Spartinivicinus marinus: one gene and its partner. The protein of the gene in region 2 binds, or shares a complex with, the protein of the main gene of each other region. Links are inferred from orthologs where the notes say so. Each region holds a gene or a part of one and is shown on either strand. Other genes may lie near its edges.

Region 1 (3,350 bases), 370 kb from region 2 along the record:
ATATTGTTCAGCCTGGTCATATCTTTCCTCTGAGAGCGCAGCCGGGTGGCGTGCTGAGTAGAGCGGGCCATACTGAAGCTGGTTGTGATCTGGCCAGGTTGGCAGGGCTGACACCTGCTGCAGCTATTGTGGAAATTATGAACGAAGATGGTACCATGGCCCGCCGGCCAGACCTGGAAACATTTGCGGAGACGCATGGGTTAAAAATCGGTACCATTGCCGACTTGATTCACTATCGGATATTAAATGAAAGAACCGTTACAAAAGTGGATCAGCAAACGTTAACAACCGAGTTTGGCGAGTTTGAACTCACAGCGTTTAAAGATTCTATTCAAGGTAATACCCATATTGCATTGGCACTTGGTGAAATCGGTACAGATGAGCCGACCCTGGTAAGGGTGCATGTGACTGACCCGATTCGTGATTTGCTAGCAGCGCAGCCTCCTCAGCATTCAAGCTGGAGTATTCAAAAAGCGCTTAAAAAGGTGGCAGATGAAGGTAAAGGGGTAGTGGTGCTGTTGAACCCAACAGCCTCACTAGATTTTCAAGGTAGCATGAACCGATTTTTTCACCCGGAGCAAAGCCAGCGAGCACCAGGCCAATCTGGCTCAGGGGCTTACTTAATGGTTGGGACCGGCTCACAAATTCTTAGAGAGCTAGGGGTAGGTAAAATGAAACTGCTTAGCTCGCCAATGAAATTTGGTGCTATTTCTGGGTTTGAATTAGAAATTTGTGAATATATCCCGTTTGAAGAGGCATAGTAATCAATGTCAGAAATTAACACAGTAGAAGGCTTCTTAACCCCCAATGATGGTAAATATGTCATCGTTGTTGCTCGCTGGAATGGCTTTGTGGTTGAGAGCTTACTGCAAGGGGCTATTGATACACTGATTAGGCATGGTATTGATCGGGATAACATAACGATTGTTCGTTGCCCAGGTGCATTTGAAATTCCTCTCACTGTAAAGAAAGTTGCCAAGCAGGGGCAATATGATGCCATTATTGCTTTAGGTGCAGTGATTCGTGGCGGTACCCCTCACTTTGAGTATGTGGCCGGCGAGTGTACCAAAGGGCTAAGCACCATTTCTTTAGACTATGAACTACCCATTAGCTTTGGTGTGCTGACAGTAGACACTATTGAACAGGCGATCGAGCGTTCTGGTACCAAGGCGGGTAACAAAGGCGAAGAAGCGGCTTTGTCAGCGCTGGAAATGGTAAGTTTGTTAAGTAATTTAGAGGCTTAAGTTAAGTGAGCGACGCAGTATCACACCCTACTGGGGATAAACCCAAACCTTCAGCTCGCCGTAAGGCTCGTCAGTTTGCACTGCAAGCACTTTATCAATGGCACATGGCTGGTGGTAATGTGGCAGCAATTGAAGCGCAATTTCGTACTGATAATGACATGAAAAAAGTGGATGTCAGCTATTTTCATGATTTGCTTCATGGTGTTACCCATAGCCTGGCTGATATCCAACAAGCTATTGAGCCTTATCTAGACCGCGATTTAAAAGAGCTTGATCCAGTTGAACTAAACACCCTTCGTATCGGGGCCTTTGAGCTGTTAAAGCGAATTGATGTTCCCTATAAAGTGGTAATTAATGAATCAATTGAGCTGGCCAAGCGGTTTGGTGCTGAGGAAAGCCATCGATATGTTAATGGGGTGTTGGACAAAGTCGCTGCTAGAGCCCGTTATCAGGAAGTCAATAGCCACCGGCTGAAACCATAGTTCAAACCGTTCATTGTGCTCTGATGAGCTACCTATGATCGGGTGAAATATCCAAGCTGTCAGTAAATCAGTGGATTTTGGTAAAGATTGAGCGAATTCCAACTCATTGCTAATTATTTTAATCAGCCATCCCTGACCTCGGTAGGTGAGATCCCTGCTGAAATAGGGATAGGTGATGACTGTGCGCTACTCTCAATTCCTGAACAGCAACGACTGGCTGTGTCTATAGATACATTGGTTGCTGATGTTCACTTTCCTGCGGAAGCAGCCGCAGAGCAAATTGGTTATCGTGCCCTTGCTGTGAGTGTCAGTGACCTGGCGGCAATGGGAGCCACTCCAAGCTGGTTTACCCTTGCCTTGACCCTCCCTGAAGCCAATGAGTATTGGTTGGCGGAGTTTGCCAAGGGCCTTAGTCTTGCAGCAAGCCAGTTTGGCATTAGGCTGATAGGAGGTGATACCACTAAAGGGCCTTTGACGATTTCCATCCAGGTACAAGGAATGGTCAGTGCCAGGCATGCCATGCTGCGCAGTAATGCGAAGGTGGGTGATCATATTTATGTGTCTGGCACCTTGGGTGATGCAGCAGCAGCGCTTGACTATGTGATCCCCCAGCCAACCCTGGCAGCTGCTAATGAAAATTCCTCTGTCGCTTATTTGTATCAGCGCTACTTCCAGCCAGAACCACGTTTGGCTCTGGGTAAGCAGTTGGCAGCACTCGGTGTAAATTGTGCCATTGATATTTCTGATGGATTACTGGCTGATTTAGGCCATATCCTGTCAGCCAGTGCCAAAGTGGGGCCGTGTTTGGGGGCGCAAATTGACCTCACTGACCTGCCTATCTCCAAAGCGCTTATGAGCCACACAGATAAAGCCCGAGCAACTAGTTTAGCTTTAACAGGAGGGGATGATTATGAGCTGTGTTTTACAGTACCTGCAGATCTTATCCAGCAACTGTCTCCTTTGATTGAAGCTGGTGAAATAACCCTGATAGGCCATATTACTGCTCAGCCAGGCATAGTCGATAATCTTGGTCAGCCAGTGATGGTTGCCTGCTCTGGCTATCAACACTTTTAGTGGTGCCCTTTATATGTCCGAAATCCCAAAAGTAACTCTAGCGAGTGTCTTACGTAACCCTGTTCATTGTCTGGCTTTTGGCTTTGGCAGTGGAACCGCGCCAATAGCTCCAGGGACATTCGGTACCTTGGCAGCAGTGCCTATTTGGCTGTTGTTGTGTCAGTTACCACTGGTTTGGTACAGCCTGATAGTATTGGTTGCTGCTGTTGTGGGGGTCTGGCTGTGTGGTAAAGCAGCAGAAGATCTCAAGGTGCATGATCATCCTGGCATTGTTTGGGATGAAATGGTGGGCTACTGGATTACTATGTGGGCTGCTCCTGCTGGATGGTACTGGCCAATATTAGGTTTTGCGCTGTTTAGGCTTTTTGATATCTGGAAGCCTTGGCCAATTTCAGTGGCTGATCAACACCTTAAGGGGGGGGTTGGGATAATGCTGGATGATTTGTTGGCTGGATTGTTTGCCCTGGGAGTAATGCAGCTAGCTTATTATTGGGCAGTCTAATATAGCGCTACACTTAGTTCATAATTCTGTCATTAAATGCTGTCATTG
Region 2 (3,513 bases):
CACCTTTGTGCAAGTCCTGGTTGACGACTTTAACTACAAAGCGACGCCCCGGAGATGTAGGTTTACATTTTACGATTGCCATACCTTGCTCCTCCGTTACTCAGCGTCAGCAAAATCAATTTCTTGACCTTGCTCAAGACAAACATACGCTTTCTTCCAGTCAGAGCGCTTGCCAATACCACGCGCAGTACGCTTGGTTTTGCCTTTAACCTTAACGGTTTGAACCGCTTTGACTTTCACTTCAAAAAGCTTTTCTACGGCTTTTTTAACTTCTAGCTTGGTAGCCGTGGTAGCAACTCTAAACACATACTGACCAGCTAAATCAGCTTGAAGTGTTGCTTTCTCGGAAATGTGTGGACCAAGCAGTACTTTAAAGATTCGCTCCTGGTTCATCCTAACATCTCCTCAAACTTTCTTAAGGCAGCGACAGTTGCGACTACTTTTTCATGAGCAACCAGGCTAACTGGATTTGCAGCATTCACATCGCAAACATCAACATGAGGAATGTTCCGCACACCCAGATACAGGTTTTCTTCAACTGCATCAGTGATGATCAATGCATTAGTAGCATCAAGCTCTTTTAGCTTGCTCAGCACCTCTTTGGTTTTTGGCGCAGCAACTGAAAAGTCTTCTACAACAACTAAACGCTCTTGACGAACCAGCTCAGACAAGATGCTCCGCAGCGCAGCGCGGTACATTTTCTTGTTCAGCTTTTGTGTGTGATCTTGTGGCTTAGCCGCAAAAGTCACTCCACCAGAACGCCAGATTGGGCTACGAATAGTGCCCGCACGCGCGCGACCAGTACCCTTTTGACGCCATGGTTTACGTCCACCGCCACTCACTTCTGAGCGAGTTTTCTGTGCACGAGTACCTTGACGAGCACCAGCCAAATAAGCGACAACTGCCTGGTGAACCAGAGTTTCGTTAAAGGCTGCGGTGAAGGTGTGATCAGAAACTTGGACCGTACCGGCACCAGTTACATTCAAATCCATAACTCTCCCCCTTAGCCACACTTAACGGCTGGACGAACGACCACATCAGAACCTGTAGCACCAGGAACTGCACCTTTGATTAACAGCAGGTTGCGTTCGACATCAACACGTACAACTTCAAGGGACTGAACTGTCACCCGCTGATTACCCATTTGACCTGCCATTTTCTTACCTTTGAAAACACGGCCTGGGGTTTGACACTGACCAATTGAGCCAGGGGCACGGTGAGACAGTGAGTTACCGTGAGTAGCGTCCTGAGTAGAGAAATTCCAGCGCTTAACTGTGCCGGCAAACCCTTTACCTTTAGAACGTCCAGTAACATCAACTTTTTGACCAGCCTCAAATAGGCTGACATTGATTTGGTCACCTACTTTGTACTCTGCGTTATCTGCACGGAACTCCCACAACCCACGACCAGCTGGAGTGTCAGCTTTAGCGTAGTGGCCAGCCAAAGGCTTGCTTACGCGAGAAGCTTTTTTTGCACCAGCGGTAATTTGGATTGCATTGTAACCGTCAGTCGACTCAGTTTTAACCTGGGTAATCCGGTTAGGATCGACTTCAATAACAGTAACAGGTACAGAGGCACCGTCTTCGGTAAAAATGCGCGTCATGCCGCACTTTTTTCCGACTAATCCGATACTCATAATTTACCTCTTTCGTGTACGGGGCTATAACCCGCTATGGCCGCCCATTTCAGAGCGTTACACAAACAAAAAGCGTAGATCTTATTCAGGTCTACGCCCCCAATCACATCAGGCTAGGCTGATTTGAACCTCAACGCCGGCAGCCAGATCTAACTTCATCAAAGCATCAACTGTTTTATCAGTTGGCTCGACAATCTCCAGCAGGCGCTTGTGAGTGCGAATCTCATACTGATCACGGGCGTCTTTATTAACGTGAGGTGAAATCAGTACGGTAAACCGCTCTTTTTTGGTAGGCAATGGGATTGGACCACGCACCTGAGCCCCAGTACGTTTTGCAGTTTCTACAATTTCCTGGGTAGACACATCGATCAGGCGGTGATCAAACGCTTTTAAACGGATACGAATCTGCTGATTTTGCATTTGATCAAAACTCCGGGTAAAGAACTTAACTAGGCAATCAATGTTGCCATAGCAAAAGGAGGCAAGATTCTATAGACGCCACCTTTTCCTGTCAAGAAATATACAAAAAGAGGCCCTTTCTCCGAAGAGGGGGCCTCTTTTTGTTACAAGCCAATTATTAAGTTAGCTTACTCAATAATTTTTGCTACTACACCAGCACCTACAGTACGACCACCTTCACGGATAGCGAAGCGTAAGCCATCTTCCATAGCAATTGGCGCAATCAAAGTCACTTTCATTTGAATGTTATCGCCAGGCATTACCATTTCAACACCTTCTGGTAATTCTACCGCGCCTGTAACGTCAGTGGTACGGAAGTAGAACTGTGGACGATAACCTTTGAAGAATGGTGTATGACGACCACCTTCGTCTTTGCTTAATACGTAAACTTCTGATTCAAACTTGGTGTGTGGAGTGATAGAGCCAGGAATAGCCAATACTTGACCACGCTCTACGTCATCACGCTTAGTACCACGCAACAACACACCAACGTTCTCACCTGCACGACCTTCGTCAAGCAGCTTACGGAACATCTCAACACCAGTACAAGTCGTTTTTTGCGTGTCGCGGATACCGATGATCTCTACTTCGTCACCGACTTTAACGATACCACGCTCTACACGACCCGTTACTACAGTACCACGACCAGAAATAGAGAATACGTCTTCGATAGGCATCAAGAATGGCTGATCGATAGCACGCTCTGGCTCTGGGATGTACTCATCTAAAGTCTCAACTAGTTTCTTAACCGCAGTACTACCCATTCCATTATCATCTTTACCTTCTAACGCCATTAGCGCAGAGCCGGTGATAATTGGGGTGTCGTCACCTGGGAAGTCATACTGGCTTAACAGCTCACGCACTTCCATTTCTACCAGCTCAAGCAGCTCTTCATCGTCAACCATATCAGCTTTGTTTAAGAAAACAACGATGTAAGGTACACCTACCTGACGAGACAACAAGATGTGCTCACGAGTCTGAGGCATGGGGCCATCAGCTGCAGAACAAACTAAAATAGCGCCGTCCATTTGAGCCGCACCAGTGATCATGTTTTTCACATAGTCAGCGTGTCCTGGACAGTCAACGTGTGCATAGTGACGAATTGGAGAGTCATACTCAACGTGTGCAGTTGAGATAGTAATACCACGCTCGCGCTCTTCTGGTGCATTATCGATTTGATCGAATGCTTTTACTTCACCACCAAACGCCTCAGCACAAACACGAGTCAATGCTGCAGTTAATGTAGTTTTACCATGGTCAACGTGGCCGATAGTACCTACGTTTACATGGGGTTTGGTACGTTCAAACTTTGCTTTAGCCATTTTTACAATATACCTTATTCAAATATCAGCGATCTGATTAAGCCTTAGTAACTGCTTCAGCAATACTGGCAGGTGCTTCTGCATACTCTTCGAATT

What was found. The genes of interacting proteins can lie anywhere in the genome.
Region 1: the proteins of rpsJ (region 2) and nusB are in contact, whole or in part, in a solved structure (PDB 3D3B), measured with the Escherichia coli proteins. The link is inferred for Spartinivicinus marinus from one-to-one orthologs.

Annotation. Positions count from the first base shown.
Region 1 is NZ_JAPJZK010000001.1:1,534,117-1,537,466, reverse strand. The notes cover bases 1-2,987. They hold nusB (transcription antitermination factor NusB), read left to right. Parts: upstream 1-1,249; coding sequence 1,250-1,726; downstream 1,727-2,987. Other genes in these bases: OQE68_RS07050 (phosphatidylglycerophosphatase A family protein), read left to right, coding at 2,814-2,987; thiL (thiamine-phosphate kinase), read left to right, coding at 1,814-2,800; ribH (6,7-dimethyl-8-ribityllumazine synthase), read left to right, coding at 768-1,244; ribBA (bifunctional 3,4-dihydroxy-2-butanone-4-phosphate synthase/GTP cyclohydrolase II), read left to right, coding at 1-761. In the rest of the region: more of OQE68_RS07050, read left to right, coding at 2,988-3,302. UniProt on the Escherichia coli protein: Part of the processive rRNA transcription and antitermination complex (rrnTAC). The complex forms an RNA-chaperone ring around the RNA exit tunnel of RNA polymerase (RNAP).
Region 2 is NZ_JAPJZK010000001.1:1,908,442-1,911,954, forward strand. What follows is about bases 401-3,187. They hold rpsJ (30S ribosomal protein S10), read right to left. Parts: upstream 2,057-3,187; coding sequence 1,745-2,056; downstream 401-1,744. Other genes in these bases: rplD (50S ribosomal protein L4), read right to left, coding at 401-992; rplC (50S ribosomal protein L3), read right to left, coding at 1,004-1,636; tuf (elongation factor Tu), read right to left, coding at 2,224-3,187. In the rest of the region: rplB (50S ribosomal protein L2), read right to left, coding at 1-82; rplW (50S ribosomal protein L23), read right to left, coding at 97-393; more of rplD, read right to left, coding at 390-400; more of tuf, read right to left, coding at 3,188-3,417; fusA (elongation factor G), read right to left, coding at 3,455-3,513. UniProt on the Escherichia coli protein: Involved in the binding of tRNA to the ribosomes. Part of the processive rRNA transcription and antitermination complex (rrnTAC). The complex forms an RNA-chaperone ring around the RNA exit tunnel of RNA polymerase (RNAP).